3 regions of the Leminorella grimontii genome follow, and region 1 is predicted to be linked to each of the others. Evidence: predicted binding sites of a transcription regulator. Region 1 holds the regulator's gene; each other region holds the start of a gene.
What was found. Region 1 encodes PurR, which represses purine synthesis genes. Its sites were predicted from a motif close to CANGCAAACGTTTGCNTG; they were not measured.
Positions count from the first base shown of each region.

Region 2: gltB (glutamate synthase large subunit) is a predicted target of PurR. The motif match lies at 2,166-2,183, and genes of this name have one in related genera.
Region 3: V8L73_RS09245 (L-serine ammonia-lyase) is a predicted target of PurR. The motif match lies at 1,986-2,003, and genes of this name have one in related genera.

Region 1 is NZ_CP146357.1:2,227,895-2,232,145, forward strand. Features, by position in the region: gene V8L73_RS10450 (YniB family protein) at 122-667, opposite strand; gene V8L73_RS10455 (YnhF family membrane protein) at 846-935, opposite strand; gene purR (HTH-type transcriptional repressor PurR) at 1,246-2,262, shown strand; gene V8L73_RS10465 (hypothetical protein) at 2,423-2,866, shown strand; gene V8L73_RS10470 (aryl-sulfate sulfotransferase) at 3,135-4,251, shown strand, end outside.
Region 2 is NZ_CP146357.1:3,276,823-3,281,073, forward strand. Features, by position in the region: gene arcB (aerobic respiration two-component sensor histidine kinase ArcB) at 1-591, opposite strand, end outside; gene V8L73_RS15145 (TIGR01212 family radical SAM protein) at 785-1,687, opposite strand; gene gltB (glutamate synthase large subunit) at 2,451-4,251, shown strand, end outside.
Region 3 is NZ_CP146357.1:1,951,766-1,956,016, reverse strand. Features, by position in the region: gene cspE (transcription antiterminator/RNA stability regulator CspE) at 1-84, opposite strand, end outside; gene V8L73_RS09260 (YgjP-like metallopeptidase domain-containing protein) at 482-985, shown strand; gene V8L73_RS09255 (YoaH family protein) at 1,011-1,187, opposite strand; gene V8L73_RS09250 (CoA pyrophosphatase) at 1,385-1,957, shown strand; gene V8L73_RS09245 (L-serine ammonia-lyase) at 2,167-3,534, shown strand; gene rlmA (23S rRNA (guanine(745)-N(1))-methyltransferase) at 3,581-4,251, opposite strand, start outside.

The sequences.
Region 1 (4,251 bases):
ATCCCACCCGCAAAGCAGGTGGTTTTATGTTTAAGACGCTAACGCGACTTAAACTGGCTAAAGCCATAATAAGAAACCGACGATAAACGTCGGTTCTCAATGCGTATAAAGTACGGAAAAACTAAAGCATATTGATGAGCCGTAAAATCACATAGATGAATGCGCCCCACAGCACCGGCGCCACGTAAAGCTCGGTTATCTGCGCAAAAATGGAGGTGTTTGGAATCGAAATCAGCTTCTGCAGCTCCTGCTTTGAACGGGCCTGTTCACCGTTCATTGCTTCAAGGATCGCTCGCTCCGTCACGCCTTCCTGCACGTTATAAACTCGCTTGGCTAACCTTGCGCCGGAGGCAGAGAGCGCTAGCCCAACGAAAATCAGCAAAAAGATAACGATAAACCAAACGGTGTTGGATGCAGTCCAGTTTTGAATATTCGGCACCGGCGAGTTAGTCCAAAAGTACTCAAGAAAAGAAGTATATTGGCGCACGATGTTGAACATCACCTGCAAGAAATCCATGATAGTCGCCGTCATTTCCTGCATCTGGCTTTTAGGCGCTACCAGGTACTTAAGTACGGATATCACCGTCGAAATCAGCGCAGGTATAAAAATAACAATCCCGACGATCCGCTTCACTAAAGCCAACGCTCTAGCCTTATGGTGAGTCATTCTGCCTCCATGTTGAAACACCGATTTTACTCTATTGATTTCAAAAAAATATGTTCCACAAGGGAACATTCTCACTCACCGACAAACCGCTAACCTGAAAACGCGACGTTCCATCGCTGCGCTTTGACGTCATTAAAAACAATACCCGACATCGGCGCTGTCGGGTATTTAAAAACGATTAGTGCGTAACGGCAATCAGGCTGTAAGTCACGATAACGAACAAAGCAAAAACGACCGTGCTTAAAGACCACTTTAATTCAGCAGACATCTTGGACTCCTTTTTTACTAATTGGGGGTAATGTTAACGTGAGTTTATCAGCCCTATTTCGGCTAAAGGTGCGAAAACCGCAAAAAACGTTGCGTTCTTTCCGCTACAGCCCTTTTACTTTTGAATTAAATGCGCCAAAATTCATCGCCAAGCATCACTGATAACGATAACGTAAGTTAGCGCCAGTGCGTATGATACAAATTCTACACCGTTTTGCTTTTAATGTGTAATTGAAAAGGCAAACGTTAACTTACCCGCTTACACTGTCATCTGAGCAACGAACGGTATAGGCACAGGAGAACCCGCTTTTATGGCAACCATTAAAGACGTAGCGAAACGCGCCGGCGTTTCAACGACGACGGTATCCCACGTCATCAATAAAACCCGTTTTGTTGCGGAAGATACTAAAACTGCCGTCTGGGCCGCCATAAAAGAACTCAGCTATTCGCCCAGCGCCGTCGCCCGCAGCCTGAAGGTTAACAGTACTAAAACGCTGGGGCTGTTGGCGACCAGCAGCGGTTCGCCCTACTTCGCCGAAGTCATTCAGGCCGTAGAGTCGGCCTGTTATAAAAAGGGCTATACGCTTATCCTTTGCAATACTCAAAACGATCTTGAAAAACAGCAGGCCTATCTGGCCATGCTGGCGCAAAAGCGCGTAGACGGCCTTTTAGTAATGTGTTCTGAGTATCATCCCCCCCTGCTTGAACTACTAAACGACTATCAGCATATTCCCATGATGGTGATGGACTGGGGTAAACACAGCGACTTTACCGACAATATCGAAGATAACGGCTTCCACGGCGGGTATCTGGCCGCACGCTATTTGATAGACCGAGGCCATCGAGATATCGCCACCATTACCGGCCAGCTAAATGAATTTACCGGACGGGAGCGACATAGCGGTTTCCTGCACGCGCTGAAAGAGGCCAACATCGACATCCCCGATGAGTGGATTGTTGAGGCGGACTTCCAGCCGCAGGAAGGGTATGACGGTATGATGAAGCTGTTAAAAGCCCAAAAGCGCCCAACGGCGCTATTTTGCGGTGGAGACGTCATCGCCATGGGTGCGCTGTGCGCCGCTGGCGAAATGGGGTTACGGGTTCCCGACGATATCTCCGTCATCGGTTACGACGACATTCGCAATACGCGTTTTTACAACCCGCCCTTGACGACGATTCAACAGCCAAAAGAAAACCTGGCGGAGATGGCGCTGGACATGCTGCTCGATCGCATAATCAACAAGCGCGAAACCTACCACTCGATTGAACTGCACCCCGAGCTGGTTGAGCGCAATTCCGTTGCCGATGGTCCCTATCTGAAGAAATAGTCCGCAGGCCCGCCTCTCTGGCGGGCTTTTCGTTTGCCCCTCCGCCATTCTCTTCCTATAGTTAAACCTGAGAAGCAGTCAGGTTCAGGACGCCCTTTTACCGCATCGGATGTAATAACAGGCGCTAAAGCGCCGCCGATGCCAACACGGTGATAGTCCTATGAGGTTAGTTAAGCGTACAGCAACCATTAGTTTATTCGTCGCGCTGATGACGGGCTGTTCTCTGTTGCCCGGCGTTCGGATGAATAATCTGGAATACAGCGTTACTCCCAAAGCTAACGAAGGAGAGCCAATCCTTGTCGACTTTGTTGCCGTTGAAGGTGGCAGGTTAACCGCTCAATTGGAACACTATACGTCTGAACAATGGTTTAAAGAAAAAAGCGACCTTCTGAAAAAAAACGCCAAGGGACTCATCGTCTGGCCAATCGTTGTTCGGCCCGGAACGTCGGTAACGCTTAGAAACGTTCCCCTTTACGGTAAACCCGCAGATAACGTATTTCTGTTCGCCAACTATAAAAGCAAAGGAGCCCATCGCCTTGAGCTTGAGCGTTCACGTCTGATTAAGCTGGAGTTTCGCGACGGCGACGTATACGCGGTTAATTGATTTATCTCTTCATCCCCAAGGCCTCCATTCTACGAGGCCTTCTCTTTGTTTTTCATCCCTATATTTCGATTTTCGAAAAATCATTATTCGCAAATTGGCGATTCTCTTTATTGTCAAAAGTAATTATATTCAAGTCAATTGTAACCAAATATTATTATTTTCATATTTAAAAACATCCAGCAACAACCAATTACAAAGAGTCACTCAAATATCTTGAGAAAGATTGAATAGATAAGACGGATTTACGTTCAAGTAACTGGAGAATGTTATGAAATTTAAATATGCGTTAACCTCCCTTGCGCTGTCGGCAGCTTTATTATCAGCTTTGCCCTCTACGGCACTGGCTATTGGTGGAGCGAGCGGAGCAAAGCTGGACTATCAGGTTCAAGGTCAAATAGGCGAAGTCGTCATGAACCCATACGATATTGCGCCACTGACGGCAATTATCCGCAACGGCGGTTACGTACTAAGAGACGCATCGGTTCGTATTGTGCCTAAGGCGAACGGTCAGGAAATCAAATATCAGGTAAACAATAAATACCTTCTGACCTACGGTGGGATCCCCGTTTTCGGCCTTTATCCCGATTACGTCAACACGATTGAAGTTGAATATATCCGCCTCTACGGCGAAAAAAGTGAAAAAATTAAAGAAAGCTACACCGTCTATGCTCCTCCTGCCTATACGGAATCAGCTGGAACCAAAGAGGAACAGGCTTCATTTTTCACCGTAAACGTTAAAAAAGTCGCCCCTGAATTTAAAGACCGACTCTATCTGCTCAACAATCTACAGGACAAGTCAGGAAACGGCACCCGCACCGTATGGAATAACCCCGTTGGCGGCGCGCTTGAGTGGAATTTCTACCCTGTCAACGCCATTATCGACACTTCCGGCGATATCCGCTGGTATATGTTCGCCAATCCTATTTACGATCTGAAATCTATCTATAAAGCCGGCGTAATGATGGGCTTTAAGCAAAACGACGACGGTGCGCTAAGCTGGGGCTACGGCCAGCGCTACGTGAAGTATGACATCATGGGAAGAGAAATCTTTAATCGCCGGTTGCCCGACAACTACAACGACTTCTCCCACTCGATGGATAACGCCGCCAACGGCCATTACTTCCTGCGCGTAGCCAGCTCCAACCATAAGCGCGCCGACGGTAAGAACGTTCGCACCGTGCGCGACGTGATTGCCGAAGTCGATCAAAACGGCGTAGTGGTGGACGAATGGCGGCTGTTTGACATCCTTGACCCCTATCGCGACGTTGTGATGAAAACCCTCGATCAGGGCGCCGTTTGCCTGAATATCGATGCAAGCCAGGCCGGCCATACCTTAAGCGCGGAAGATCTGGCCGCATTGGACTCCTCTGACAAGTTCGGTGATA
Region 2 (4,251 bases), 1.0 Mb from region 1:
GCCAATAAGCTGCTTTTCGCTACGCCCGGTCAACAGTTCCATAGCCCGGTTACAGCCGGAGAATCGCCCGTTCTCATCGCGGTAATAAACCAAGTCGGGAGACGAATCAAGAAACGAGCGCAGGAACACGGACTGCTGTTCATATTCGGTCTGCGCCTGCTGGCGTTGGACTATCTCAATCTGCAGCTCTTCAATCGCGCTCTCTCTCGCCTCTTCCGCCTTAATACGCTCACGGATTTCCTGATTCAGGCGCTCAATGTTGTCCTGCAGCTTGTGGTTAAGTTCAAGGTCGCGCGTGCGCATCTCTTCCAGCGTTTCGACAAGCTTTGCCAAACGCTGGCGGGAGTCCTCAAGCTGTTCCACCACGATGGAAAGAAAATAGACCGCCCAGGGCGTTACCAGCAGGCCAAAAAAGATCGAACGAACAACGTCTATGCGTTCGATGTTGCCGTTTAGCGCGGCGGTAACGGAGATTTGTACCGTAAAAGCAAGAACGATAAGGATAGAGGCCAACAGCAGAGAAAATCGCACCAGCCCCAGCTTTACCATAGCGTTAACGTAGTACTGGGCCAGTTTTCTCAGTTGCTTCATGGTGACTCCCGACATGACAGTGCGTCGAAGTTACAACAAAATGCGCGATAATTCACGCACATACTCTAAATAATTCGAAATAACTCGCGCGCCGAGAAGAGAAACGCCCGCAGGTAAAAACATAACGAGTATAAACAATAAAATACCGCTGCGGCGAGCGGAGAAACACACATTATAAAGGCGCTTTTAACCATCACAAGGCTGAGCCCTGCCCACCCGCCTGCGCCAGGCGGGCTTCAATGCCGTTCATCGCCAGCCAGCGGTTTTCACACCACAGGGGCGCCAAGAGCGTTGGACGCCGCGCCGTAGCCGAAATGCGATGATAGACCACTTCCACAGGCGTGTGCCTTATCATCTCGCTGGCGATATCAACGTACTCTTCAAGGGTAAGCGCTTGCAAACGCCCTGCGCTCCAAGCCTTCGCCATAATGCTCCCCGTAACGACGTGGAGGGGATGCAGCTTAATGCCGTCGGTTCCTTCCGCAGTCACTTTTTCCAACGTACTCAGGCTTTCCGCCATTCTCTCGCCGGGCAGCCCAACGATAAGGTGAGTGCATACTTTTATTCCCCGCAGCCTCGCCGCTCTGGCCGTCGCGCAATAGCAGGCAAAGTCGTGGCCGCGGTTAATTCGCTTGAGCGTTTTGTCGCTGGCGCTCTGTAAGCCCAGCTCAAGCCAAACTTCGTACCCCTGCCGACAGTAACTCGCCAGCAGATCCAGCACCGGCTCAGATACGCAGTCGGGCCTCGTTCCCACGCAGATGCCGACGATGTCGGTCTGCGCCAGCGCCTGTTGGTACATGTCCCTCAGCAGGCAAAGCTCCGCATAGGTGCTGGTATAGGCCTGAAAATAGGCCAAATAGCGTTTCGCGCGATTGACCTTCTGAGCCTGCGTCGCCAACTGTTCGGCAATGCTTTTATACTGCTGGGCTTCATCAGAGAAAGAGGCGACGTTACAAAACGTGCATCCCCCTCTTCCCAGCGTGCCGTCCCGATTGGGGCAGTTGAAGCCGCCGTGCAGCGTCAGCTTATGTATTTTTTCACCATAGCGTCGCTGCAAATCCGCGCCGAACATGTTGACATACTGGTGAAGTTGCATAGTTAACCTGAGCGCTTTCTCGTTGCCGTTGATGCCAGAGATCGTCTGGCTAAAAGAGCCACAATCTACCGATAATTCTCCCTCCTACGGCGCGACAGAGATCAAACCGTCAGGGATCCGTAATCTGCGCTTTTTTATTATTAGTCAAAGTGAAGCGGCGAATAGAATCATGATTTCTTTTCATACCGTTCCTCAACGACTCAATAACATCTCCACAACAAATTACGCAATTAAATACCAAATAAAAATAGTTTGTAAGGATATCATACCAGATTAAACGACAATATAAGCATATGACTGCGACGTTCCGCGGGCTATATAGTGACTTAGGTCACAGTTTATTTTTCTTCAGATTTAAAACTCGAATCTCAATTGATCAATAAAATAATTGTTTTTCAAATAATTAAATTAAAATAATAAAATCCCCCCCCTTTTTATCAGCCATTTGACCTGAATTCTCTTTGTATATTAAGTTGGAGTCACAAACGTTTCTCTGGGCCTTTGGATGAGGCTCTCCGCCAAACCGGTCCGGCATTCTACGTTCAGTACGCCAGCCGCGCTGGCGCACTATTTCGCTCTGGCTAACGCCAGACTGAGCCTGATATTCAATGATTGAAATCGCGCCAGCGCAGCACGTGGCGGGTTTACTGGTGTCCGCTATTTGGTTAGTAGAGAAATGAAAAACAATAAATTAAAAAACGATACATAACGTTAATTGCACAGCACAAATGCACAATATATGGAGCAACGGGAGAGCAACATCATGCTATACGACGCGTCTAAACAGCGTGACAACTGCGGCTTTGGGCTTATCGCCCACATAGAGGGCGAACCCAGCCACAAGGTTGTCAGAACGGCTATTCACGGCCTGTCACGCATGCAGCACCGGGGTGCTATTCTCTCCGATGGGAAAACCGGCGACGGCTGCGGCCTGCTGCTGCAAAAGCCCGATCGCTTTTTCCGCCTGGTCGCCGAAGAGCAGGGCTGGAGGCTGGCCAAGAATTACGCGGTCGGCATGCTGTTTTTAAGCCAAAATGAAAAAGAGGCGAAGGCCAGCCGCGCGATCGTTGAAGAAGAACTCACGCGCGAAACGCTGTCGGTCGTCGGCTGGCGTACAGTGCCGACCAATCCTGACATGCTGGGTGAAATCGCCCTGTCGTCGCTGCCGCGCATTGAACAAATCTTTGTTAACGCCCCGGCGGGCTGGCGCTCCGTTGACATGGAGCGCCGCCTGTTTATGGCGCGCCGCCGCATTGAACAGCGGGTACAGGACGATACTTTCTACGTTTGCAGCCTGTCGAACGTCGTTATTATTTACAAAGGCTTATGTATGCCCGTCGACCTGCCGAGGTTTTATCTCGACCTGGCGGACCTGCGCCTTGAGTCTTCCATCTGTCTGTTCCACCAGCGTTTTTCTACCAACACCGTGCCGCGATGGCCGCTCGCCCAACCGTTTCGCTATCTGGCGCACAACGGCGAAATCAACACGATTACCGGCAACCGCCAGTGGGCCAGAGCGCGCTCCTACAAGTTCAAGACGCCGCTGATTCCCGACCTGCAGGACGCCGCGCCGTTCGTTAACGAGACCGGCTCCGACTCAAGCTCTCTGGACAACATGCTGGAGCTTCTGCTCAACGGCGGTATGGACCTGGTTCGCGCCATGCGCCTTTTAGTCCCGCCGGCCTGGCAGAACAACCCGGACATGGACGAAGAGCTGCGCGCCTTCTTCGACTTTAACTCCATGCACATGGAACCGTGGGACGGCCCGGCGGGGATCGTCATGTCCGACGGGCGCTACGCGACCTGTAGCCTGGATCGCAACGGCCTGCGCCCGGCACGCTACGTTATCACCAAAGACCGGCTTATCACCTGCGCTTCTGAAGTCGGCATTTGGGACTATCAGCCCGACGAAGTGCTGGAAAAAGGCCGCGTCGGCCCCGGCGAGCTGCTGGTTATCGATACCCGCACCGGCAAAATTCTTCGCAACAACGAAACCGATAACGATCTAAAGGGACGCCACCCCTACCTAAGCTGGATGAGTAAAAACGTCCGCCGCCTGACGGCCTATGAGGCGCTGCCCGATGACCAAATCGGCCAGCGGGAATTCGACGACGCCCGGCTGCTCGCCTACCAGAAGCAGTTTGCCTACAGCAGCGAAGAGCTGGAACAAATCCTTCGCGTTCTGGGAGAAAACGGCCAGGAGGCTACCGGCTCTATGGGCGACGATACGCCCTTCGCCGTGCTTTCCAGCCGCCCGCGCATTATTTACGACTACTTCCGCCAGCAGTTTGCACAGGTCACTAACCCGCCTATCGATCCGCTGCGCGAATCCCACGTGATGTCTTTGGCGACCAATATCGGTCGCGAGATGAACGTATTCTGCGAAGCCGAGGGGCAGGCCCACCGCCTGAGCTTCCCTTCGCCGGTTCTGCTCTACTCTGACTTCGTCCAGCTCACGACGATGAAAGAGGAATACTACCGCGCAGACACCATCGATATCACCTACGATCCGGAAAAGTCGGGTCTGAAGGACGCAATCCTCGCCGTTTGCAAGCAGGCAGAAC
Region 3 (4,251 bases), 280 kb from region 1:
GTCCTTGCTGCCGTCGGTTGGGGTGATAAATCCAAAACCTTTACTTTCGTTGAACCACTTAACGTGACCAGTTTTCTTAGACATTACAAAAATTCCTATTGATATTTAACCTGCCAAAAAAGGCATATACGACCCATTCGGACTATCTATTAAGGACAAAAATCACTCATCGTTCCACTATTGTCATTAACCATAGGGAAGTCCAAAATGATTACCAAAGTAGCTCTCATTAATGGGTCAATTTCATTACCTCATATCTATTAAATTTAGGCAAGGTGTTTTCAACCACACAATTAAAAATTAGATCGGGAGCACATAAATTACCACACGCCTTTTATAGAAACGGTTAAGCAGTTTTGATTCCATTTCTAATTCATCGAGTAGTAAATATACCAAAAAGGACAAAATTAAGACGCTCGTGCAACCTTTTTTATCTCATGATAAAATAGAAAGGTTAATCATAATACAATATGCTCAATTCATGACAATGTTACAGTATTTAAACGGCTACCCCGAAACGCTTCGGCAACAGGTTAAGATTCTGATTGAAAGGGATCAATTGGGAACGTTCCTTTTGAAGCGCTATCCTACCCCTCACGGCTATACGACAGATAAGTCGTTATATCAATATGCTACTTTAATAAAAAATGAATATATAAGAAATTCATCGCAGCTAAGTAAAGTTTGCTATGACAATAAGATTCACATTATTAAACATGCATTGGGTATGCACACGTCAATATCGAGAATTCAGGGAAGTAAATTAAAAGCCAAGAGTGAGATTAGAATATCAAATGTATTCAAATTGGCGGCCGAACCCTTATTAAAAATGATCGTAGTTCACGAATTAGCCCACTTAAAAGAAAAGTCGCACAACAAAGACTTCTATCAATTATGCTGCTATATGGAACCGGAGTACCATCAGTTGGAATTCGATGCGCGACTCTATTTGACCTATCTGGAAAAATTCGGGCCACTCTATTGAAAAAGCGAACAAAGGCGTTGGCGTTTTACTCCTCGTCCCAAAAGGCGACGCGCCCTTTTCCCGTATGATTTTCTCTGATTTCCTGAGCAACCAGCGCAATCGCTTCCCCGCTTCCCATGCCCTGAGCCATCAGCTCCTGAATGCGCTCAACCGCTTTTTGCTGCTCTTCATGATTTAACGTCGGAAAGTCTGCTGAAAACATAAACGCCCTTTTACACTGGCGAGCATCAGAGCGTCGTGCACTCGATAGCCCAATAAAATCAATACGCTCTTGGCGCGAAGAAGATTATACTCCCATTTAGAGGTGCGAAACATGTACAAATTCATTGATCCAGAAGTTGCTAGTGGGTTTGGTGACTCAGCTTGGCTTAACGCTCAAAAAATCAAATTTCTACAGTCATGAACAACGACATTCTCAATCACTTTATACGACGTTTCCAACTGCTGTCATTACCCGAAACGCCGCTCGGGCGACAGATAAAGCAGGCTGCCGTATTGATTCCAATCATTCGAAAAGAACAGCCATCGATCCTGCTCACGCGCCGTTCAAGAACGCTGCGCCACCATCCTGGGCAAGTGGCGTTTCCCGGCGGCGCCGTCGACATCAGCGACGTAAGCCTCAGCGCAACGGCGCTTAGGGAAGCCTGTGAAGAGATAGGCCTTGAGCCCAAAAATGTTGACGTATTAGGGCAGCTTCCCTCGCAGGACAGCATCAGCGGCTATCGGGTCACGCCCATTATCGGCCTGCTGCCCGATGGGCTACATTTTAGGCAAAATCGCGATGAGGTCGACGCCCTGTTCGAAGTCCCTCTAACCCACATTCTGCGCATCCAAAACTACCGGACGATTAACGTGTTTCGCCGGGGCCAAGGTCATGATATTTACGTTATGCCGTACGAAGGCCACCTAATCTGGGGACTTACCGCAGCAATACTTCGACAGCTGGCAATACAGGAAACGTTTTCAAGATAACTATTTTCAGCCTGAATTAGATAAATGAGAAGAAAACGATTGCTTTAATAATCTTCTAATTTTATAGCTAGCCTCACGATAAAAAGACTATAATTAGCGAGTATTGTAAAACTAAATTTCACCCATATCTTTATGCTCAGGCCAATTGACTAGTTCAATGAAATGACCTGAGCCGTTTTTACATCATTTATTTCCCTGAGGAACCCCGCGTGATTAGCGTTTTCGACATGTTCAAAATTGGTATTGGCCCTTCCAGCTCACATACGGTTGGGCCAATGAAAGCCGGCAAAGCGTTTGTCGACGATCTCTGCCGCAGCGGGATGTTAACTAATGTGAATCGTATTGTCGTCGACGTTTATGGTTCACTCTCCCTTACCGGTAAAGGGCACCATACGGACATTGCCATTATTATGGGGCTGGCGGGAAATCAGCCCGATACGGTCGATATTGACAGCATTCCCGGCTTTATCCGTCGGGTAGAAGAAACGGAGCGCCTGTCGCTGGCCGCCGGCCAGCATGAGGTTCTATTTCCACGCGTAGGCGGCATGGTCTTTCACAGCGAAAACCTTCCCCGTCACGAAAATGGCATGAAAATCACTGCGTTTGCAGGCGAACGTGCGGTATATAGTAAAACCTACTATTCCATCGGCGGCGGCTTTATCGTTGATGACGAAAACTTTGGAAAAGAGGACAAGAGTGAGATCAGCGTCCCCTATCCGTTCAAATCCGCCGAGGCGCTGCTGACGCTTTGTAAGCAGTACGGGCTTTCTATTTCCGGGCTCGTTATGCAAAACGAACTCGCTATGCACAGCGTTAAGGAGATTGACAGCTACTTCGCCGCCGTCTGGCAAACGATGAAAGACTGTATCGATCGCGGAATGAATACCGAAGGCGTACTGCCCGGCCCACTTCAGGTACCTCGTCGCGCGGCGCCCCTGCGCCGTATGCTGCTGTCGTCTGATAAGCTGTCTAACGATCCGATGAACATCATCGACTGGGTAAACATGTTCGCGCTTGCGGTGAATGAAGAAAACGCCGCCGGCGGCCGCGTCGTCACCGCACCAACCAACGGCGCCTGCGGCATCGTGCCTGCGGTATTGGCCTATTACGATCGCTTTATTCAACCGGTTTCCCCCGAAGCCTACATCCGCTATTTCATGGCAGCGGGCGCCATTGGCACGCTTTATAAGATGAACGCCTCCATTTCCGGCGCTGAAGTGGGCTGTCAGGGAGAGGTGGGCGTAGCCTGCTCAATGGCGGCGGCCGGCTTAACGGAACTTTTGGGGGGAAGCCCTCAGCAGGTCTGCGACGCAGCGGAAATCGGTATGGAACATAACCTTGGCCTGACCTGCGACCCGGTCGCCGGGCAGGTACAGGTTCCCTGCATTGAACGTAACGCCATCGCGTCGGTAAAGGCTATTAACGCATCCCGAATGGCGCTTCGCCGCACCAGCGAGCCCAGAGTGTCGTTAGACAAAGTGATAGAAACCATGTACGAAACCGGTAAGGACATGAACGCCAAATACCGGGAAACCTCCCGCGGTGGGCTGGCGATTAAGGTCGTTCCCTGTGATTAACGCGCATTTGATATAGCTAAAACGGCGCCTTTGGCGCCGTTATTTTTTACCGCTTTCGGTAGAGCCGAACGTAGAAATCGGCCTCGCACTCAAAGGTCGTTTGCCCCTTTAATTCGGCAGTCAGTACTTCGCTTGCACGCCAGGCAAATGGCGTCATTAACAACAGATCCGCTGCCTGCATTCCCGTAAGCGTCATTGAATAGCTTATTCTTTGCTGGCTAACGAACTCGAATCCGTCAATCTCTTCCAATATGTCATCATGCGGTTTCGCTTCGCGATAAATCAGCGCTTTTAACTGAAAAAGATGGCGCGGAGCGGGAACTGCCGTGACGATAACGCCGCCGCTCTTGACGACTCTTTTCAGCTCTTCATCTCTGCAGGGTGCGTAAATGCGCACAACGCCGTCGATGGCATCATCGGTAAACGGCAAGCGGTGGCTCGAAGCAACGCAGAACTCAATGCCGCTATGGCGTTTGGCGGCGGCTCGTATTGCGTCCTTTGATATATCAAGCCCGTAGGCGGCAATGTTGCGACTAGCGCTAAGCGATCGTGCAATAAAGCCGGTGTAATAGCCCTCTCCGCAGCCAATATCCAATAAGGATAAATGGCCGTCTCTCGGTAACGCACTATCTAAAAAATGCATTACCGTTTCGCGTAGCGGCTGATAGTGTCCGCCGTCTAAAAAACGCCGCCTTGCCTGCATCATCATTGCGTTGT